DNA from 4 places in the Erwinia sp. AC075 genome. Region 4 is predicted to be linked to each of the others. Evidence: predicted binding sites of a transcription regulator. Region 4 holds the regulator's gene; each other region holds the start of a gene.
The links. Region 4 encodes PurR, which represses purine synthesis genes. Its sites were predicted from a motif close to CANGCAAACGTTTGCNTG; they were not measured.
Positions count from the first base shown of each region.

Region 1 (5,679 bases), 3.2 Mb from region 4:
TGCACAATCTGACAGACTTCACGAATGGTTTCTTCGTAAACGCCGTGCGTCGACGGGTAGGTGACCATGATGCAGGAGAGTGCATCGCCGGTCTGCTCGGCCTTGACCCGCAGATCGTGCAGATCGATGTTGCCTTGTTTATCACAGGCGACCACCACCACCGACATGCCCGCCATCTGCGCAGAGGCCGGGTTCGTTCCGTGCGCGGAGCTTGGGATCAGGCAGATATTACGCCCGCCTTCGTTACGGCTTTCATGGTAGTGACGGATAGCCAGCAGGCCGGCATATTCACCCTGCGCACCCGAGTTTGGCTGCATGCACAGTGCGTCGTAACCGGTTAACTGAACCAGCCACTGGGAAAGCTGGCCAATCATCTGCAGGTAACCCGTTGCCTGGTCGGCCGGACAGAATGGGTGCAGCTCAGAGAACTCAGGCCAGGTGATGGGGATCATCTCGGCCGCCGCGTTCAACTTCATGGTGCAGGATCCCAGCGGGATCATCGCCTGGTTCAACGCCAGATCTTTACGCTCCAGGCTGTGCATATAACGCATCATCTCAGTCTCGCTGTGATGACGGTTAAACACCGGATGGGTCAGGATCGGATCCTTACGCAGCAGCGCAGCCGGCACCGACGTGCTTTCTGCCGCGACCGATGCATCCAGCGCATCAATATCCAGACCGTGATTTTCGCCCAGCAGAATCGAGAACAGCGCGACGACATCTTCACGCAGTGTGTTTTCAGCAAGCGTAATGCCGACGGCATTAAGAATATCGGTACGCAGATTCACGCCGAAGCTTAACGCACGATCCAGTACGGCCGCTTTATCACTGACTTCAACCGTCAGCGTATCGAACCAGCTGTGGTGACGCAGCGTCAGGCCGCCTTTTTGCAAACCGGCGGCAAGAATGTCGGTCAGACGATGAATACGGGAGGCAATGCGCTTCAGCCCTGCCGGTCCGTGGAACACCGCATACAGGCTGGCGATATTGGCCAGTAAGACCTGCGAAGTACAGATGTTGGAGTTCGCCTTCTCGCGGCGGATATGCTGCTCGCGGGTCTGCATCGCCATACGAAGCGCGGTATTGCCTGCGGCATCGCGCGAGACGCCGATAATGCGGCCTGGCATGGAGCGTTTGTGTTCATCACGGGCGGCGAAGAAGGCCGCGTGTGGACCGCCGTAGCCCATTGGCACGCCAAAGCGTTGCGCGGAACCAAAGACGATATCCGCACCGATTTTACCCGGCGCCTGCAACAGCACCAGGGTCATAAAGTCCGCCGCGACGCTGACGATCACCTTGCGGTTTTTCAGCTCGGCAATCAGATCGCTGTACTCATGCGCTTCACCGGTGGTGCCGACCTGCTGCAACAGCACACCGAACAGGTCCTGATGATCGAGCACCTTTTCGGCTTTATCGACCAGTACCTCAAAGCCGAAGGTTGCCGCACGGGTGCGCACCACGTCGAGGGTTTGCGGGTGAATATCGTCAGCCACAAAGAAGCGGTTGGCATTTTTCAGCTTGCTGACGCGTTTGGCCATCGCCATCGCTTCAGCAGCGGCGGTGGCTTCGTCCAGCAACGAGGCGGAAGCAATATCCAGACCGGTCAGGTCCAGCGTCAGCTGCTGGAAGTTCAGCAGCGCTTCAAGACGCCCCTGAGACACTTCCGGCTGATAAGGGGTGTAAGCGGTGTACCAGCCTGGGTTTTCCAGCATGTTGCGCAGGATAACCGGCGGCGTCAGCACCGGGGTATAGCCCATGCCGATATAGGATTTGTAACGCAGATTCTGACTGGCGATCGCCTTCAGCTCCGCAAGAGCCTGATGTTCAGTCAGGGCATCCCCCACCGCGGGAGGGCTCGGCAGCTGAATATCTGCCGGCACGATCGACGCGATCAGGTCATGGAGTGAGCTGGCACCGGTGGCATTGAGCATCGCAGCTTGCTGCTCCTGCGAAGGACCAATATGGCGCTCGATAAACGCGCCGGTGTGTTCAAGCTGGCTGAGAGTCTGAGTCATTAGCGGTAAATCCTGAATCGGGCATGGTAAGCAGAAGCGGGACGAATGGGCTCGTCCCGCAGGGCAATGATTTATTCGTCGATGCTGCCTTTGTAAGCATCGGCATCCAGCAGCGAATCCAGTTCAGATTCATTGCTGGCTTTGATTTTGAACAGCCAGCCTTCGGCGTACGGGGCGCTGTTGACCAGCTCCGGTTCGCCGTCCAGCGCGCTATTCACCTCGATAATTTCGCCGCTGATGGGCGCGTAAATATCCGACGCTGCTTTCACTGACTCGGCCACGGCGCAGTCGTCGCCCTGGCTGTAGGTGTTACCCACATCCGGCAGGTCAACAAACACCATATCGCCCAGCAGCTCCTGCGCGTGCTCGGTGATGCCTACGGTGTAAGTTCCGTCGGCTTCTTTGCGCACCCATTCGTGGCTGTCACGGTATTTCAGTTCATTTGGCACATTGCTCATCGCCAGGCTCTCCTGAGAGGTTATTGTTATCAGACGACCGGTTTACCGGCGCGTACAAAAATCGGTTTAGTGACCTTAACCGGCATTTCCCGGTTACGGATCTGCACGATAGCCTGCTCGCCAATGCCAGCAGGAACGCGTGCCAGGGCAATACTGCACCCTAAAGTCGGGGAGAAAGATCCGCTGGTGATCACACCTTCACGCAGATTGCCTTCGCCGTCGGTAAAGCGTACCGGCAGTTCATTACGCAGCACGCCTTTTTCAGTCATGATCAGGCCGACCAGCTGCTCGGTGCCTTTTTCACGCTGGGATTCCAGCGCTTCACGGCCGATAAAATTGCGGTCTTCCGGCAGCCACGCCACGGTCCAACCCATATTGGCGGCCAGCGGAGAGACGCCCTCGTCCATCTCCTGACCATACAGATTCATACCGGCTTCCAGACGCAGCGTATCGCGTGCGCCCAGGCCCGCAGGCTTCACGCCTGCCGCCAGCAGCTTCTGCCAGAAATCCGCCGCCTGCTCATTGGGCAGCGCAATCTCGTAGCCTGCTTCGCCGGTGTAACCGGTGGTGGCGATAAACAGCTCACCGGCCTGCACGCCAAAGAACGGCTTCATGCCGGCTACGGCCTGGCGCTGCGCTTCGTCAAACAGCGTCTGCGCCTTTTCCTGCGCCTGCGGACCCTGTACGGCAATCAGCGACAGGTCGTCACGCAGCGTCAGCTCAACGCCGAACGGTGTCGCGTGCTCGCCAATCCACGCCAGGTCTTTCTCACGGGTGGCAGAGTTAACCACCAGACGGAAGAAGTCCTCGGTCATAAAGTAAACAATCAGATCGTCAATTACGCCAGCCGATGCGTTAAGCATGCCGGTATAAAGGGCTTTGCCCGGAACCGTGAGTTTGGCAACGTCGTTGGCAAGCAGATAGCGCAGGAATTCCCGGGTGCGCGCACCTTTGAGATCGACAATGGTCATGTGGGAGACGTCAAACATGCCGGCATCAGTTCGGACCGCGTGGTGCTCATCCATCTGGGAGCCATAATGCAGCGGCATCATCCAGCCATGGAAATCCACCATGCGCGCACCGCAAGCCTGATGCTGTTCGAATAAGGGGGTCTGCTGAGTCATATCATTCCTGTGCTTTACAAGTTGTCATGCGCCTGGTCACAGCCTGTGACGACCGGAACGCAAACGATACCCTGGCTCTGAACTTACCACCGAATGCGGCCATTAACCATAAGTTAAACGGGGGTGAATCTTTTCAGTGCAGGGCGGAACGGCAACAGAGTTTCCAGCATTTTTCACCAGATTTCCGCGGCAAACCGCACATAAACGGCAATAAACCGGCAAAAAGTCAGTTTAAAAGTAAGGGTTTCAGGCGAAACAGATAAAAAATAACTTCAGGTTATCAATTTATCCATTATTAAAAGTAATGCGAAGTGTGCAGTAAAATTAGAATTTTTCAAACGATGGGCCAAAATGGGGCAGCCGTTGCACTCACCTGAAAAAGCGCTTCTGTGGGTAAATAAGTTGGTTTAAAGATTAGCAGCAACAGGGGAAAAGCAGAGGAGGGAAAACGTTCAGGGCAAGGTGAACTTCGCCCTGAACGGCATCGCAAGGTTACCGCAACCACTCGGGAAGATCGTTCAGCCCCATCGCCTGCTTCAGCAGACGTGGCTTCACGCCAGGCAGATTATCGGCCAGGCTCAGACCAATATCCCGCAGCAGCTTTTTCGCCGGGTTGTTGCCGTTAAACAGCTCACGGAAGCCCTGCATTCCGGCCAGCATCATCGCCGCACTGTGCTTACGGCTGCGCTCGTAGCGACGCAGATACAGGTGCTGTCCAATATCTTTGCCCTGCTGGTGCAGGCGCTTCACTTCGCCAATCAGTTCGGCGGCATCCATAAAGCCGAGGTTAACGCCCTGACCTGCAAGCGGATGAATGGTATGCGCGGCATCGCCGACCAATGCCAGACGGTGCGCGGCAAAGTTGCGGGCATAACGTCCCATCAGCGGAAAGCTTTTGCGCTCACTTTCCACCTTACACAGCCCCAGTCGCAGATCGAAGGCCACCGACAGCTGCTGATTGAAGAGATCTTCCGGCATCGACTGCAAACGTGTCGCTTCCTGCGGCGAAACCGACCAGACAATCGAGCACAGATGCGGATCGCTCAGCGGCAGGAACGCCAGAATGCCGTCGCCGTGGAAGACCTGACGGGCTACCGCGTCGTGCGGCTGCCCGGTGCGGATATTGGCCACCAGCGCATGGTGGTCGTAATCCCAGAACGCCATCGGAATATCCGCTTTGTTGCGCAGCCAGGAGTTGGCGCCATCGGCCGCCACCAGCAGACGGGCACTCATCATGCTGCCATCTTTCAGGGTGACAAAGGCTTCGTTGTCGCCAAAGGCCACCTGCTGGAGCTCTGCCGGTGCAATCAGCGTGATGTCGCTCAGCTCGCTGGCTTTCTTCCACAGCGCCTGATGAATAATCGGGTTCTCGATAATGTGGCCGAGGTGCGCCAGCCCTTGTTGACCATCGTCAAAAGCGATGTGACCAAAGCTGTCTCGGTCCCAGACTTCCATACCGTGATAGGCGCTGGCGCGTGCTGCCAGAATCGAGGTCCAGACATCAAGATGCTGCAGCAGACGTTCGCTGGCGGCGTTGATGGCGGACACCCGCAGCGCAGGCTGCTCAGCCACAGACGGTTCTGCGGCAGGTTCACGCTCCAGTACCGCGATTTTCATCCCGCTGCCCTGCAGGCCACAGGCGACCGCCAGTCCAACCATACCGCCGCCTGCGACGATAACATCATAGGTTTGCATTACTGCTTTCTCCTTAGCGCTCAACCCAGCCTAACGTGCGCTCGGCGAGCAAATTACGCACCAGCGGCAGCGAGTCCATCGCCATCAGGCCAAGACTCCTTCCTGCCACCAGCGGTGTATAGCGGTTAGCAAACAACCTGACCAGCGTGTCGGTAATGCCAATGGTCGCCGCGGCATCCGGCTGTCGGCGCTGCTGATAGCGCTGCAGCGTGGCATAACTTCCCACATCTTCGCCAGCGCGCCAGCTTGCCGCTACCGTTTCGGCAAGCGACATCACGTCACGCAGCCCTAAATTAAATCCCTGACCGGCGATCGGATGCAGCGTTTGCGCGGCATTGCCAACCAGCGCCAGCCGGTGTGAAACATGCTGAGAGGCAGCCTGCAGCT
Region 1 is NZ_CEEDEU010000001.1:4,831,704-4,837,382, reverse strand. It holds gene gcvP (aminomethyl-transferring glycine dehydrogenase) at 1-2,015, opposite strand, end outside; gene gcvH (glycine cleavage system protein GcvH) at 2,087-2,473, opposite strand; gene gcvT (glycine cleavage system aminomethyltransferase GcvT) at 2,503-3,597, opposite strand; gene ubiI (FAD-dependent 2-octaprenylphenol hydroxylase) at 4,090-5,292, opposite strand; gene ubiH (2-octaprenyl-6-methoxyphenyl hydroxylase) at 5,306-5,679, opposite strand, start outside.
Region 1: the regulator PurR is predicted to act here: its motif matches at 3,654-3,671, upstream of gcvT (glycine cleavage system aminomethyltransferase GcvT).

Region 2 (5,679 bases), 3.2 Mb from region 4:
GTAATCAGTCAGGATGGTGGCATGTCTGCTCAACCCGTAGATATTCAAATTTTTGGTCGTTCGTTAAGAGTAAATTGTCCGCCTGAACAGCAAGATGCGCTGAATATGGCTGCCGAAGACCTTAATCAACGGTTGCAAGATTTAAAAGTTCGCACTAGAGTCACTAACACAGAGCAGCTGGTATTTATCGCTGCACTCAATATTTGCCATGAGCTGGCTGCGGAGAAATTGAAAACCCGCGACTATGCCAGTAACATGGAGCAGCGCATCCGGATGCTGCAACAGACCATTGAACAGGCGTTGCTTGAACAGGGTCGCATTACGGACCGGACCGGCAGTAAGTTCGAATAACACCTCATCGTTATCTGTGTTAGAGTGACGGTGAAGTACAAAATTTCTCTGAGATGTTTGCAAGCGGGCCAGTCCCCTGAGCCGATATTTAATACCATCAGAGTCTGACGCTCTGTAACCTGTGTGCAAGCTCGGTTCGTCCGAGAAGCCTGATGGTTACGACGGCAGTCTCACCTTGAACCAAGGGTTCAAGGGTTACAGCCTGCGGCGGCATCTCGGAGATTCCACTTCTTTACAGTAGTTCCTTTCTGGTACGTTCCTGTCCAACACCCAGCGTGTGATTTCTGAGTTTACCCCTGTCCAGTCTTACTACACGGTGAGCTATGAACCTGAATCTTCTCGATCGCCAGGATATCCGCACCCATGTTCGTCACCTCCGTCGGGCGCTGACACCCGAGCAGCAACAGCTCGCCGCCGTGCAAGCCGCCGAACGCGCGCTTAATTTTGCTCCGATACAACAAGCCAAAAAAATCGCCCTGTTTCTCTCTTTCGACGGTGAGCTGAATACCCGTCCGCTGATTGCCAAACTCTGGCAGCACAAGCAACAGGTGTACCTGCCGGTGCTCCATCCGTTCTCCGAAGGCCAGCTGTTGTTTATTCGTTATGACGAGCACACGACGCTTACACCCAACCGGCTGCGTATTCCTGAGCCGCCGTTGGATATCCGCAATCTGGCCACGCTTAGCGAGCTGGATGTGCTGTTGGTGCCGTTAGTGGCCTTTGATAAGCAGGGACAACGGCTGGGGATGGGCGGGGGTTTTTACGACCGCACGCTGCAAAATTGGCAGCAGCACGGATTTTTACCCGTCGGTCTTGGGCATGATTGCCAGCGGGTTGATGATCTGCCCGTTGCAGAGTGGGATGTGCCGCTCCCGGCGATGATCACGCCGTCGAAAATCTGGCAGTGGTAAGGCTGAATCGCTATAAAAAAAAGCCCCGGGCAATTGCCGGGGCTTTTTTTAGGGTGATTACTGGAGCGGGCGTTAACCCGCCAGCTTAATCAGTACAGCAGACGAGCACGGATGGTGCCCGGAATGGCTTTCATCAGCTGCAGCGCTTTGTCCGCCACATCCTGCGGTGCATCGACATCAATCACCACATAACCCATCTGTGGGGTAGTTTGCAGGTACTGTGCGGCGATGTTGACGCCCTGGTCTGCAAAGATGTTGTTGATTGCGGTCAGCACGCCGGGACGGTTCTCGTGGATGTGCAGCAAACGGCTCTGGTCGCCATGCATCGGCAGAGAGACTTCCGGGAAGTTAACCGCAGACAGCGTTGAACCGTTATCCGAGTACTTAGCCAGCTTGCCGGCCACTTCGATACCGATATTTTCCTGCGCTTCCTGCGTTGATCCACCGATGTGTGGCGTCAGGATCACGTTATCAAACTCGCACAGCGGCGACAGGAACGGATCGCTGTTGGTCGCAGGTTCTTCCGGGAACACGTCAATTGCCGCGCCCGCCAGATGCTTGTCCGCCAGCACTTTACACAGGGCAGGAATATCGACCACGGTGCCGCGTGAGGCGTTAATCAGCAGTGAGCCTGGCTTCATCATCGCCAGCTCTTCTGCGCCCATCATGTTCTGCGTTGAGAGCGTCTCTGGTACATGCAGGCTGACGACATCACTCATATTCAGCAGGTCAGACAGATGGCGAACCTGCGTGGCGTTACCCAGCGGCAGCTTGCTCTCGATATCATAGAAGAACACGTGCATACCCAGGCTTTCCGCCAGCACGCCCAGCTGCATGCCGATATGGCCGTAGCCGATGATGCCCAGCTTCTTACCACGGGCTTCAAAAGAACCCACGGCCAGTTTGTTCCAGATGCCACGGTGTGCTTTGGCGTTCGCGGCAGGCACGCCGCGCAGCATTAACAGCAGCTCGCCGATGACCAGCTCAGCAACGGATCGGGTATTGGAGAAAGGTGCATTAAATACCGGGATGCCACGGCTGCCAGCAGCAGTCAGATCAACCTGGTTGGTTCCGATACAGAAGCAGCCTACCGCCACCAGTTTTTCCGCCGCAGCGAAAATGTCTTCGGTGAGGTTGGTGCGCGAGCGGATACCGATAAAGTGCGCGTCGCGAATGGACTCTTTCAGAGCGTCGCTGTCCAGCGCGCCTTTATGAAATTCGATGTTGGTGTACCCTGATGCGCGCAAATTCTCGACCGCGCTCTGGTGGACGCCTTCCACCAACAGGAACTTAATCTTGTCTTTCTCCAGTGATACTTTTGCCATTTCCCGACCCTATTTTTGCGACTTCAGAAGTGCCAGCTTACCCCTATCTACATCCGGGTATAAGATAGCCTTCTGCCAAAATATCAAAATTTACGGCTGCGGCAATACAAACGATTGCCTGGATGCCAGCACGGCTAACAGGCAAGGCAGCACAATTTGGCAGATAATCGGGGAATGGTGAAAAGGATTAGCAGGATACGCCTGCGCATGAAAGTTATGTGACATAAGTCACCAAATTTCATCGGGTTCAGAAAAGATGTTTTTTATCAGAAAATAACCGACGCCGGGGCGGCGCCGGTAAGATCATTTTACTATGGTCTTCACACCGTTGGCGGTACCAATCAGCGCAACGTCGGCACAGCGTGCAGCAAACAGCCCCACCGTGACCACGCCTGGCAGCGCATTAATCGCTTTCTCCAGCGCAATCGGGTCAAGAATTTTCAGATTATGCACGTCGAGAATAATGTTGCCGTTATCGGTCAGCACATGCTGACGGTATTCCGGCAGGCCGCCCAGCTTCACCAGTTCACGCGCCACAAAACTGCGGGCCATCGGGATCACTTCCACCGGCAGCGGGAAACCGCCCAACACATCAACCTGTTTAGACTCATCCGCGATACAGACAAACTTATCCGCCACCGCAGAGATGATTTTCTCCCGCGTCAGCGCCGCGCCACCGCCTTTGATCATCTGCATCATGCCGTTGATCTCATCAGCGCCATCGACGTAGACCGACAGGGAATCAATTTCGTTGAGGTCGAACACCTGAATACCCAGGCTTTTCAGCTTCTCTGTTGAAGCCTCAGAGCTGGAGACCGCACCGTCAATCTGGTGTTTGATCGAGCCCAATGCATCGATAAAGTGAGCGGCCGTGGAACCCGTTCCCACACCGACAATGGTGCCCGGGGTAACGTAGTCCAGCGCTGCCCAACCTACGGCCTTTTTCAGTTCATCCTGTGTCATGGTAAGTTTAGATTCCGTACAGCTACAGTGTGGCGCTAGTATAAAACAACCCGATGGAAATGACTGCCTTCACGCGGGCTTTGTTGGCACTTTGGAAGCCAGGCCACAAACCTGAAGCGGGATAATGTCGCCTTTGCCCAGGGCAAAGTGACAAAAATATGGCATAGTGCAGTTTCCACACCTGAAAGAGAGTTATCACCCACTATGAAACGCCCGGATTATCGCACGCTTCAGGCGCTGGATGCAGTGATTCGCGAGCGCGGCTTCGAACGCGCAGCACAAAAGCTTTGCATTACCCAGTCGGCAGTCTCACAACGAATCAAGCAGTTGGAGAACATGTTCGGCCAGCCGCTGCTGGTGCGTACCGTGCCGCCACGCCCAACCGAGCAAGGGCAAAAGCTGCTGGCGTTACTGCACCAGGTTGAACTGCTGGAAGAGGAGTGGCTGGGCGATGAGAACAGCGGCACCACGCCATTGCTGCTGTCGCTGGCAATAAACGCCGACAGTCTGGCAACCTGGCTGCTGCCCGCGCTGAAAACCGTATTAACCGACTCTCCGGTGCGTCTGAACCTGCAGGTGGAAGATGAAAGCCGCACGCAGGAACGCCTGCGTCGTGGCGAAGTGGTTGGGGCAGTGAGTATTCAACCTCAGCCTCTGCCAAGCTGCCTGGTGGATCAGCTCGGCGCGCTGGATTATCTGTTTGTCGGCTCGAAGGAATTTGCCGCGCGTTATTTCCCGAATGGCGTGACCCGCTCTGCCCTGCTGAAAGCGCCCGCGGTGGCCTTCGACCATCTGGATGATATGCATCAGGCCTTTTTACAGCAGAACTTTGACCTGTCGCCGGGCAGCGTGCCCTGCCATATCGTTAACTCGTCGGAAGCGTTTGTGCAGCTGGCGCGTCAGGGCACCACCTGCTGTATGATCCCGCACCTGCAGATTGAGCGCGAGCTGGCAGAAGGCGAGCTGATTGACTTAACGCCGGGCCTGTTCCAGCGCCGGATGCTTTACTGGCACCGCTTCGCGCCAGAAAGCCGCCTGATGCGCAAGGTCACCGATGCGTTGATCGCTCACGGCCATCGCGTCCTGCGTCAGCCGGAATAGGCCATAAAAAAAGGCTCCCGTTGGGAGCCCTGAATGCAGCCTGCACCGGGCGTTGTCACCGACAACGCCCTTTTTGCGATTACGGGTTACGCTGCAGTTCAAACACCACATCAACCTGATCGTCGAAGTGAATGCTCTGCTTTTCATAGGTTTCCGCCGCAGAGGTCATCGGTGCGGCATCGGCCATTTTATACATGCGCGCGACCGGCATTGGCTGGTAGTTAGCAACGTGATAACGGATGCTGTAAACCGGGCCCAGCTTGGTATTAAAGCCTTTCGCCAGCTCGCCTGCCTGCTGCGTCGCGTCCTGAATCGCGGCCTGACGCGCCTTGTTGCGGTACTCATCCGGATGGGCCACGCCCAGCTCAACGGAGCGGATTTCGTTCAGGCCAGACTTCAGCGCACCGTCCAGCAGCTCGTTCAGCTTATCTAACTGACGCAGAGTCACCTGCACCTGACGCACCGCACGGTAGCCTTTCAGCACCGCTTTGCCTTCTTTGGTGTAGTCATATTCTGGCTGGGTACGCAGGTTAGCGGCATCAATATCTTTCTTCTCAATGCCATTTTTTTGCAGGAAATCAAAGTACTGCGCGACTCGCGTATCGGCCTGAGTCTTGGCTGCAGCGGCATCTTTCGCCGAAATGCTGACTTCAATAGCCAGCGTAGCGATATCCGGTGTGGCTTCAACACTGGACTGGCCAGACGTCACAACGTGTGGGCCATTCGGCAGCTCATCTGCCAGCGCCAGAGCCGGTACGGTTCCAAATCCAATCATTGCGGCCAGGGCCAATTTAGTAAGCTTCACTGGGTTCCTCCGTGGGGTATTTCAGTCACATCAAGGTTTACTGACGGGGAAAATTGCCTCACCGCCAGAGAAATGTTCCGTTAAAACGCAACAAGCTGGCATATGTTATTGCGTTTTCGGGTATCAGGCTATGACCTTAATTCCTGGAGTGAGTTCCTTGTGACGGAAATCATCCCCATCAGACAATTACTGGAAACCTGTTGCCTGCAGCGCCAGCTTTAAC
Region 2 is NZ_CEEDEU010000001.1:4,823,153-4,828,831, reverse strand. It holds gene zapA (cell division protein ZapA) at 22-351, shown strand; RNA gene ssrS (6S RNA) at 394-577, shown strand; gene AC0IXH_RS22450 (5-formyltetrahydrofolate cyclo-ligase) at 675-1,262, shown strand; gene serA (phosphoglycerate dehydrogenase) at 1,352-2,587, opposite strand; gene rpiA (ribose-5-phosphate isomerase RpiA) at 2,891-3,550, opposite strand; gene AC0IXH_RS22435 (LysR family transcriptional regulator ArgP) at 3,755-4,651, shown strand; gene AC0IXH_RS22430 (oxidative stress defense protein) at 4,731-5,456, opposite strand; gene argO (arginine exporter ArgO) at 5,643-5,679, opposite strand, start outside.
Region 2: the regulator PurR is predicted to act here: its motif matches at 2,691-2,708, upstream of serA (phosphoglycerate dehydrogenase).

Region 3 (5,679 bases), 380 kb from region 4:
TTGACGGGATTGCATTGAGCAATGTTCGCAAAGCGGCGCTTTCCATGGGCGCTGGTGGTGTAGGATACTACCCAAGCAGTAACTTTGTGCATATTGATACCGGGCCGGCACGGCACTGGTAAGATGAAATTCCGGTAGGGCCATGGCTCGCCGGTAACGGAGTGTTATGGACTATCAAATTATCCCGGTGACGGCATTCGCCCAGAATTGCTCGCTAATCTGGTGCGCGGAAACCCTGCAGGCAGCGGTGGTTGACCCCGGCGGCGATGCCGAAACCATTCAGGCGCATGTGGCCGAAAAAGGCGTTACCGTAACGCAAATTCTGCTGACCCACGGACACCTTGATCATGTTGGCGCCGCTGCCGAACTGGCGGCTTTTTATGGCGTGCCGGTTGTTGGTCCACATAAAGCGGATGCTTTCTGGCTGGAAGGTTTACCTGCTCAGAGCCAGATGTTCGGCTTCCCCTATTGCGCGCCCCTGACGCCAGATCGCTGGCTGGAAGAGGGGGAAACCGTGCAGCTCGGCAACATCACCCTCGAGATCCTGTTATGCCCTGGCCATACGCCCGGTCACATCGTGTTCTTTGACCGTGCTTCTCGCCTGCTGGTCTCCGGTGACGTGATCTTTAACGGCGGCGTAGGGCGTTCTGATTTTCCTCAGGGCAGCCATGCGGACCTGATCGCATCCATTAAGACCAAGCTTTTACCGCTGGGTGACGACGTGACCTTTTTACCGGGACATGGGCCGATGTCCACACTGGGCCGTGAAAGAATTTCGAACCCGTTCCTGCAGTAACGCGCGCGGGGAAAAAAGACACAAAAAAGCCTGCATTAAGCAGGCTTTTTTTATGCTCAGTCGCCGGTTTACAGCACGGCGACAATCGCTTCACACAGCGGAGCCATATTATCTGGCGTCATGCCCGCCACGTTAACGCGACCTGAATTCACCGCATACACGCCGAACTCTTCGCGCAGGCGAACCACCTGGTCTTTCGTCAAACCGCTGAATGAGAACATGCCATTCTGCTTGATGATAAAGCTGAAATCCCCTTTAGCGCCTTTCTCCTGCAGGGTGTTCACAAACAGCTGACGCATACGGTGGATGCGTTGACGCATGTCTGCCAGTTCCTGCTCCCAGATAGCACGCAGAGCCGCGTTACCGAGGATGGTGGCCACTACCGCCGCACCGTGCGCCGGTGGGTTAGAGTAGTTTGCACGGATGGTGGCTTTCACCTGGCTGAATGCGGTATCCGCTACCGATGCTTCGCTGGCAACCAGCGTCAGTGCGCCAACGCGTTCGTTATACAGACCGAAGTTTTTCGAGTAAGAGCTGGCGACGATCAGTTCCTGATGGCTGGCCGCAAAAATACGCAGGCCTTCAGCATCTTCTTCCAGACCCCGGGCAAAGCCCTGATAGGCGAAGTCGAACAGCGGCAGCCAGCCACCGGCCAGTGACAGCTCGGAAAGTTGTGCCCACTGTTCAGCCGTCGGATCAATACCGGTCGGGTTATGGCAGCAGCCATGGAACAGCACCACGTCACCGGCTGCAACCTCACGCAGGGCGTTAACCATGCCGTCAAAGTCGAGGGAGTGATTGGCCGCGTCGTAATACTGGTACTCGCAGACTTCAAGACCCGCGGATTCAAACACATTTTTATGGTTCGGCCAGCTTGGGTTGCTTACCCAGATGCGCTTCGCGCTGGTCTGAGTGGCAATAAAGTCAGCCGCAACGCGCAATGCACCGGTTCCACCTGGGGTCTGCGCTGTGCGGGCACGCTTGGTGCTCACAATGGCGTTGTCTTTCCCAAACAACAGTTCCTGAGTGCACTTACCGAAGTCGGCCAGTCCATCGATGCTGAGGTAATTTTTGGTGGTTTCATTCTCTAACAGATACTGCTCAGCTTTCTTCACGCTGGTGAGTACCGGTGTTTTGCCGGTTTCGTCTTTATAGACACCAATGCCCAGATTGATCGTATTTGGGCGATCGTCGGCACGGAAGAGATCGGCTAAACCAAGAATAGGGTCGGCGGGTGCAGCTGCAATGCGTTCAAACATAGTCGAAGTCCGTTAGCTTAATCTAAAGCGAAGTGAGGACTCAGGTTACGCCACAGCGCACAAATTGCCAACCGTTTGCGTTAAAAATCACAGGGAACAGAGTGAGGGTAATTAATCAGAGGGAGAAAGCGGGGCGGAGGAAACAAAAACGGGGCCGAAGCCCCGTTTTGACGTTGCGCGGTGGTGACGCGAATCACCCCGGCAGTGCAGCTTATTAGAACTGGTAAACCAGACCCAATGCTACGGTATCGCCTGAACCTATGCCCAGTTTGTTGTCGTCATCAATCTGGTTGATGATGTAGTCAACATAGGTAGACATGTTTTTATTGAAGTAGTAAGTCGCGCCCACTTCGAAGTATTTAACCAGGTCAACATCGCCAACGCCTTCGATATCTTTGCCTTTAGTCTGAACGTAGGCAATGGACGGACGCAGACCGAAGTCGAACTGGTACTGTGCAACTAACTCGATGTCCTGAGTTTTGTTAGCGTAGCCAGCAACAGCGTTAGACACACCATTGGCGTCGATGATGTTACCAGAGATACGGGTAGCGTTACGGCCTTCAGCATAAGATGCGGCCAGGTAAACGTTGTTTGCATCATATTTCAGAGCAGTGCCCCAGAACTCTGCACGGTCACCACGACCCAGAGCCAGGTCAGTGTTCTGGCCGTCAACACGGTCCTGAGAGCTATAAGCACCTACGATGCCAACACCGATTGGTGAGGTGTAAGAAGTCGACACACCGTAGCCGTCGCCGTTAGAGCGCTGCAGGTCATCACGTTCGTTTTTGCCCTGGTACTGAGCTGCGAAGTCCCAGCCATCAACCAGACCAAAGAAATTGGTGTTACGGTAAGTCGCCACGCCGCCGGTACGGCTGGTCATGGTATCAGACTGGCCGAAGTCGCCACCGAATTCTGGCAGCATATCTGTCCAGGCCAGTGCGTCATAAGCGATGCCGTAGTTACGACCGTAATCTACAGAACCGTACTCAGCGAATTTCAGACCAGCAAAGCCCAGACGGGTTTTGTTGCCGTCTTGCGCGTCAGAACCTTCAGAGTTGTTTGCCTGGATGTTGTATTCCCACTGGCCGTAACCGGTCAGCATGTCGTTGATCTGGGTTTCACCTTTGAAACCAAAACGGACATAGGACTTATCGCCATCACCGCCGTAGCTGTCGTCGTCTGATGAGAAGTAGTGCAGACCAACAGCTTTACCATAGAGGTCCAGCTTGTTGCCGTCTTTGTTATAGATTTCTGCTGCATTGGCTGCACCAGCTGCTAACAGGGCTGGGATAACCAGTGCCAGAATGTTGCGCTTCATCATTTTTTATTACCCTCATTGGAGTTATTTGGACACCTGCCACTGCCGTCAACAATTCTTTACAGAACCCCGAAGAGAGTTTGGTGTCTTCCTGTGTCTGCACGCATCTTTCCATTCGCTGAGCGGATTATCTAGCCCGAAAATGCTACTAATCTCCTATTCTAGTAACAAGAGGAAAATATGTATTACAAAATGTAAGAATCACGGAACTTTGTGAACTATATCTAAATTTACAAAAATAAAAAAAGGCCAGCGAGGCTGACCTTGAATATATATATGAATTTCTTATATTTAATGCTGAAAATCAGAAGGTAGCGTTACGCGGCGTCCTTGGGAAGGCGATAACATCTCTTACATTTTGCACACCGGTGACATAGGCGATTAATCTTTCGAAACCTAATCCGAAACCTGAATGAGGAACGGTGCCGTAGCGGCGCAGGTCACGATACCACCAGTAATCTTCTTTATTCAGACCCATTTCAGCCAGACGTGCATCCAGTACATCCAGACGCTCTTCACGCTGTGAACCGCCGATGATTTCCCCGATACCTGGGGCCAAAACGTCCATCGCCGCCACGGTTTTACCGTCGTCGTTCAGGCGCATATAGAACGCTTTGATATCTTTCGGATAGTTTTTAACCACTACCGGTGCTTTGAAGTGTTTTTCTGCCAGATAACGCTCGTGTTCTGAGGAGAGATCGATACCCCAGGAGACGGCATTTTCAAACTTCTCACCACAGGCGATCAGAATTTCTACCGCTTCGGTGTATTCCACCTGAGCAAAATCTGTGGTTACAAAACGCTCAAGGCGCGCGATGGCATCTTTGTCTACGCGCTCGGCAAAGAACTCCATATCATCACGACGCTCTTCCAGTACCGCTTTGAAGACGTATTTCAGCATGGCTTCGGCCAGTGCGGCGTTGTCTTCCAGGTCAGCAAAGGCGATTTCCGGCTCCAGCATCCAGAATTCAGCCAGGTGGCGGCTGGTATTGGAGTTTTCTGCACGGAAGGTTGGGCCAAAGGTATAGATTTTGGAGATGGCGCTGGCGTAGGTCTCGCCATTCAGCTGGCCGGATACCGTCAGGAAGGCTTCTTTGCCGAAGAAATCTTCGTCAAAGTTCACTTTGCCTTCTGGCGTGCGCGGCAGGTTTTCCATATCCAGCGTGGAAACGCGGAACATTTCTCCCGCCCCTTCGGTATCCGACGCGGTGATCAGCGGAGTAGAAACCCAGAAGAAGCCCTGCTCATCAAAGAAACGATGCAGCGCTTGCGCCAGCGTATGACGAACACGCGCCACGGCACCGATCAGGTTAGTACGCGGGCGCAGGTGAGCCACTTCACGCAGGTATTCGATGCTGTGACGTTTAGCAGCCATAGGATAGGTATCAGGATCATCCACCCAGCCGACCACTTCTACTGCAGTGGCCTGGATTTCAAAGCTCTGGCCTTCGCCCGGTGATTCCACCACTTTGCCGGTAATGATCACCGAACAACCGGTGGTCAGTCGCAGTACTTCGTCCTGATAATTATTCAGAGAATTATTGACGACAGCCTGGACGGGATTAAAGCAGGAGCCGTCATATACGGCGATGAAGGAAATACCAGCTTTTGAATCTCTTCGTGTACGTACCCAGCCACGTACGGTGACTTCACTGTCAACCGCGACCCGGCCTTGCAGTACATCCGCTACAGGCACAACGCTCATAAAAGTCTCTCACTATTAATCAGGATTAAAAAAAATACCCCGGATTTGGGGTAGTGCTATGTTACTTGCCGACTGGCGAGACACAAGAAGAATTCGTTGTTCTGCGGGAGATTTATCAGAGAAATTGCAGGAAGGAAAAGAGAAGAGGCTGAAGCTCTTCTCTTTTTATTGCGGCACTAACTGGCTTTTTTCACCAGTGGCAGATCGAAGGCTTTGCGTAAGGCGCGAACAAAGGCTTTATCCTGGCAAATCGTTTTGCCTGGGCTGTCCGAGAGTTTAGCGACCGGTTTGCCGTTACATTCAACCAGCTTGATGACGATATTCAGCGGCGTGACCTGAGGAATATCGCAGGTCAGCTTGGTACCAATGCCAAAAATCACATCCACGCGCTGGCCAAACTGGCGGTAAAGCGCCACGGCTTTTTCCAGATCCAGGTTGTCAGAAAACACCAGCGTTTTGCTGCGAGGATCGATGCCGAGGTGCTCGTAATGAGCAATGGCTTTTTCGCCCCACTCAAACGGATCGCCGGAGTCGTGACGCAGGCCCTGATAACGGGTAGCAAAGTTCTCACCGAAGTCGCGCAGGAAAGCATCCATGGTAA
Region 3 is NZ_CEEDEU010000001.1:2,002,206-2,007,884, reverse strand. It holds gene AC0IXH_RS09450 (peptidoglycan L,D-endopeptidase MepK) at 1-122, shown strand, start outside; gene AC0IXH_RS09445 (MBL fold metallo-hydrolase) at 167-796, shown strand; gene AC0IXH_RS09440 (amino acid aminotransferase) at 865-2,055, opposite strand; gene ompF (porin OmpF) at 2,270-3,376, opposite strand; gene asnS (asparagine--tRNA ligase) at 3,678-5,078, opposite strand; gene pncB (nicotinate phosphoribosyltransferase) at 5,255-5,679, opposite strand, start outside.
Region 3: the regulator PurR is predicted to act here: its motif matches at 2,120-2,137, upstream of AC0IXH_RS09440 (amino acid aminotransferase).

Region 4 (5,679 bases):
TCATCAAGCATCAGTGAGAACAGATCGTTACCCAGATCGTAATGCTCTTTACCGACAATCCAGGCGCGTTTTCGTGATTGCAGATTGGTTAATCTGGCGGCAGCTATTCTGAGCGTATCTTTAAAGTGGTGGGGGAGTTGTTGATCGAGTTTGGCGACCAGAACGCGATGGAAAAACATATCCAGATTTTCGCATTCCCACCAGCCATCCATATAACTTTCGCCCAATCCCAGTGAGCCCTCTTGCATCACGCGCTTGAAGAACTCCGGATTTTTAATCTGGATATCCCAGGGGCGTGTGCCGTTGACCTCAATATCTGCATTGCGTAGCATTTCCTGGACGATTCGATACCAATGATCCTCGACCAGGCTCACTTCTTCTATACACGATGAACTCATAGCTTCTCCATCACCCTGTGTGATTGAAACCTGAGAAATAGAATAGACAATTTCTACAGGATTTGAGAACACGCACGGATAAACCGTACGCCTGATATCCGGCGTTACAGAGGATTGTTAAGAATAGTGCCTGCAGAGTTGCGCAACGAATGCCGCGCGGGATAACACCTTGACCACCTTGTCAGGACTCAAAAAATTGCGACGAACTTGTTATTTTGTGTTGCCTGAAATGAGTATATGCTCACGCCAGGCAATATTCAATTGTTTATTGTTAGGGTGCTAACCAATTGGAATCAAGCTGTTAGCGACCGCTGTGCGCGTCCGCCAGAGCGAGCTTTTCCGCCTTCGCCCGTTGTAAAATATAGCCGATTCCTGCCAGAACAACAGTCGAGATCATCACCAGCGAGGTGGTGAACAGCGAAGTGCTGATAAATGTGGAAACAATCAGACTGGCGATGCAGCACAAACCCAGTTGCAGCGTGTTCTGCAGGGCAGCGGCTTTACCACTCGATTGCGGGAAAGGTAAGAGGGCATTCGACACGACAATCGGATAAATCGCACCGTTTGCTAACGCCATACCGCAGAACGGCAGCAATAACGCCACCATAGACGGATCTTCAATCTGCGCGGCGATAAAAAAAGCCACAATGCTGAGTGAATAGATTGCCAGTAACCAGGGCAGCAGGGAGCGGCCTTCAGTGTGTTTCAGCAACGTGCGGCAGCCGAAGCCGCCAATCAAAAAGGCCAGCGTCTGAGGCACGTAGCTCAGCCCAATGTCACCGGGAGACATGCCAAGATTGCCAAGAATGAAGGGCGAACCGGTCAGCCAGGCAAAGAAGCTGGCTGAACAGGCGGCATAAATCAGCACGTTACCGCTGTAAACCGGCGATTTTAACAGGCTGAAAAAGCCCATTTTCTTCACGCCATCCACCACCGGCTTCTTCACCGTTGGCGCGAGGAACAAGGTGGAAATCAGCAGCACCACCGCGACCAGCAGAAGCGCGACAAAAATGGCGCGCCAGCTGAAATGGTTGAGTAACCAGGCGCCCAGTAACGGCGCGAGCGCAGGCGAGAGTGCCACTAACGGCATGATGGAGGCGAATACGCGATTTGCCTGGCTGGCGGAATAGCGGTCGACAACCAGTGCCTGCCAGCTGACGGCAGCGGCACAAATCCCCACCGCTTGCACAAAGCGCAACGCCAGCAGGGCAGCAGCAGAATCTACCCACCACATCGCGCCACAACTGACGGCGAACAGACTCAGACCCATCAACAGCACAGGCTTACGGCCAATACGATCCGACAACGGACCCCAAAACAGCTGGGCGATGGCAAAACCCGCCAGGAACAGGCTGAGGCTGGCGCTGATGATCCCGGCATCGGTTTGCAGGTCTTGTTGCATGGCACCAAAGGCAGGCAGGTACATATCGGTAGCGAGGAAACCTGCCACGCTTAACAGCGCCAGGTAAACAATAAATCCTTTCGAAGGCATTCTTTTGCTCTTTATTTGTGATGAACGAAACGCCGCAGAGTGTAATCGCGTGCCATACAGCTTGTGAAACGGTAATATTTGCAGGTTGCGTTCAAAAATATTGCAGGCAGATTATGTGGTCAGAACATTCCCTTGAAGTGGTTGATGCAGTTGCCCGCAGCGGCAGTTTTACCGCTGCCGCCGCAGAGCTCCATCGCGTACCCTCAGCCATCAGTTATACCGTGCGGCAGCTGGAGGAATGGCTTGCCGTGCCGTTGTTTGAGCGTCGCCACCGTGATGTGGTGCTGACCGATGCGGGACGGGTATTTATCCAGGAGGGCCGCAGTGTCATCAAAAAAATGCTAGCCACCCGACGGCAGTGCCAACAGGTCGCTAACGGCTGGCGAGGGCAAATTAATATCGCCGTCGATCGCATCGTTAAATCTCAGCGCACCCGACAGCTGGTAGTCGACTTTTATCGGCACTTTCCGGATATGGAACTGCATCTGTCAGCAGAAGTATTTAACGGCGTCTGGGATGCGTTGGCCGATGGGCGGGTGGATGTTGCCATCGGCGCGACACAGGCTATCCCGGTAGGTGGCCGCTTCGCCTTCCGCAATATGGGCGCGCTCAACTGGCGCTGTGTGGTCGCCGCGGATCATCCGCTGGCACGTCAGCACGCAGAAACCAGTGAAGAGGCCATTGGCGAATGGCCTTCACTGGTGCTGGAAGATACCTCAAGAGCCTTGCCGAAACGCACCACATGGACGCTGGATAATCAGCGGCGGTTGGTGGTGCCAGACTGGGAAAGCGCGTTTGACTGCCTGCTGGCGGGCTTGTGCGTGGGGATGGTGCCGGGCCATCTGGCGCAACCGCTGCTGCAAAAGGGCGCTTTGCATGAACTGACGCTGGAAGGCGGATTTCCGGACAGTCCGTGCTGCGTGAGCTGGTCTGAGCAGCAGGCTTCACCGGCGCTGAGCTGGTTGCTGGATTATCTGGGTGACAGTGACACGCTGAACAGTGAATGGCTGAAGGAAGAGCCCTGAGTCAACATAGTGTGCCGAGGGAGAATTCGCCCTCAGCACTGAGCGGGACTAGCGGCGATAGTCCAGGAAGGGACCATCGGCAACCGAACGGCGTTCGATCAACGTAGGATGTACTTCAATCGTCTGCGGTTCTTCACGCTTGCTGGTGATACGATCTAACAGCATATCGAAGGCGGTTTCGCCCAGCTGTTCTTTTGGCTGGTGAACCGTGGTCAGGGCCGGTGTGAAGTAACGGGCGTTGCGTACGTTATCGTACCCGATCACCGATATATCCTGCGGAACGCGCAGGCCCATCTCATCAGCCGCACAAATTGCGCCCATCGCCATCACATCGCCACCGCAGAACACCGCCGTTGGACGCTGCTTCTGCGAGAGGATTTGCTGCATCGCCTGGTGACCTGATTCAGGTTCGAAATTGCCCTGAACCAGCCACTCGTCACGCAAGGTAATCCCCGCTTCAGACAATGCTTTCATAAATCCGGCAAGACGGCCACCGCCGGTGTTACGCTCCATCTGACCGGGTATGACACCAATATCTCGATGCCCACGGTCGATCAGATAACGGCCAGCCAGATAACCGCCTTCAAAGGCGTTGTCTTCTACCGTATCGGTAAAGTCACCGCGCGATTTGCCCCAGTCCATCACCACCATAGGAATATTGCGGTTATCTTCTAGCATGGTGATCAGCTCGTCCGGGTATTCGGAACACATCACCAGCAGGCCATCCACGCGTTTCTGCGCCATCATCGACAGATAGGCCTGCTGCTTGGCAAGATCATTGTGGGCGTTACCGAGGATCAGCGTGTAGCCTTTGGCAAAACAGCGGTTTTCAATGGCTTCAATAATTTCGGCGAAATAGGGCGCCTCGCTCGAAGTAGCCAGCAGCCCGATGGTTTTGGTGTGATTCACCTTCAGACTACGGGCAACCGCGCTGGGTGAATAGTGGAGCGCCTTAATGGCGGCCCACACGGCTTCCCGCGTTTCTTCTGCAACGAAACGGGTCTTGTTGATGACGTGGGAGACGGTGGTGGTGGACACCCCGGCTTGCTTTGCCACATCTTTAATTGTTGCCATGAAATAACTACTCCTGCGCCTATCTTAACTGTTTGATAAGCCTGTTGTTAATCGTTTGCCTGGTGAGATCGAAAACCTGACGTCTGAAGTCGTTTTTTAGTTGCTGTCCGGAGTCGTCAGGAAGGAAAAAGCGCTGATTAAAGACCGCTAAACACCTTAAGGTGCGGGCCGTTGCGCAACAAAAAAAGAATTCTAACAAGGCTTGGCAGAGAAAACGAGATTTTTACCGTCAAGTATGGGAAAATTGATGGCATCATAAACTGTAGGGCTATTTAGGATTAAAAATGGATACCGATCTGAAGTTCTCTTTACTGACCACGGTTTGCGCACTGTTGATGATTATGGCGTTTAGCTTCACCGCGATTATGCATTAAGTGCAAACAGGGCCGGTCTGACGATCGGCTCTGAGTATTTCCGCTATCGAATGGTTTTTGGCGTCATCATCCGGCGGGCACCAATATAGTGGCGCTGCCAGTAATCATCTGCCAGAGCGCTGACCTGAATATCCTTGCCAGTACGTGGCGACTGAATAAACTTCCCACCACCCAGATACACGCCAACATGATCTGCCGTCTCGCGCCCGTTAATGCGGAAGAAGACTAAATCGCCTTTCTCCAGCTCATCACGCTTTATCGAAGCCGCATCATGCAGGTGATACATCTCATTCGCCGTGCGCGGGATTTTAAACTTCACTAAATCCTTGTAGGCATACCACACCAGGCCGCTGCAATCGAAGCCGGTTTTAGGCGACGTTCCGCCCCATTGGTAAGGTTTACCCAGCTGGCCCATCAGTTTGGTCATCGCGGTTTCACGGGCTTTTTGATAGCGGGCGCGGTGAGCTTTACTTAACTTTAATGGCGCAGAAACAGAGTCTGACGTCAGCTCTTCAGCAGTATCGACAACCTTGCCACGATGGCGGCCATAGCGTTTTTTTCCGGCGTTTAAGGTGGTTTTCTTTTTGTATTTGCTGGAGTGCAACGGGGCAGTCTGAACAGAGGCGGTTTGCAGCGAAGGTTTCTTTTTAAGCTTCAACTTTTGTACTGAGGTTAAGCGAGATTTTTTGCTGGTGGATTCTTTAACTTTTTTGGTGCTGTTGGCTTTAACCGGTCGGCGTTTACGTCGCTCATCCTCTCGGGCAGGCGTGCCGCTATCTGCCTTATGATGATTTGCATTAATAGGGGCATGTGGCGATGCGTGCGCCATATTGAAAAACAGCTGGGCAAAGGCCAGCATGAAGAGCGTGATAAGTAAACGCATCGTTACCATTAACAGTTTGTGCTACGACCAGAGGCCACAGCTTGCCAGAAACAGGGAGTTCTGCCTTTCAGCAGCGTCATTTTGCAATTCTAATCTAACTCATTAACAAAAGGTAAGGTCTTTTTTGTTTCAATGATACAGAGCAAGTAAAAACTGTAAAAATTAGCCAAATCAGCTGTTTATCTGCGCAAAACCTGTGCTTTTCTCATGCATTAATCCAGCGAAAGCAATAGGAAAATGTTATTTTAACGCTATCGCCTGCACGCTGGCGGCTCTGAGGGCGTGCCCAACTGTTAAAAAATGTCGTTTTCATCGGGCCCGCACAGTCGCTACAATAAATAGACACGAAGTATCCGATTAAGGAAGCCATTTATGAGTACTATTGAAAAAATTGAGCGCCAGATAGCAGAAAACCCGATTCTGCTGTACATGA
Region 4 is NZ_CEEDEU010000001.1:1,619,291-1,624,969, reverse strand. It holds gene cfa (cyclopropane fatty acyl phospholipid synthase) at 1-398, opposite strand, end outside; gene punC (purine nucleoside transporter PunC) at 700-1,890, opposite strand; gene punR (DNA-binding transcriptional activator PunR) at 2,004-2,915, shown strand; gene purR (HTH-type transcriptional repressor PurR) at 2,964-3,989, opposite strand; gene cydH (cytochrome bd-I oxidase subunit CydH) at 4,274-4,363, shown strand; gene AC0IXH_RS07575 (C40 family peptidase) at 4,407-5,246, opposite strand; gene AC0IXH_RS07570 (Grx4 family monothiol glutaredoxin) at 5,619-5,679, shown strand, end outside.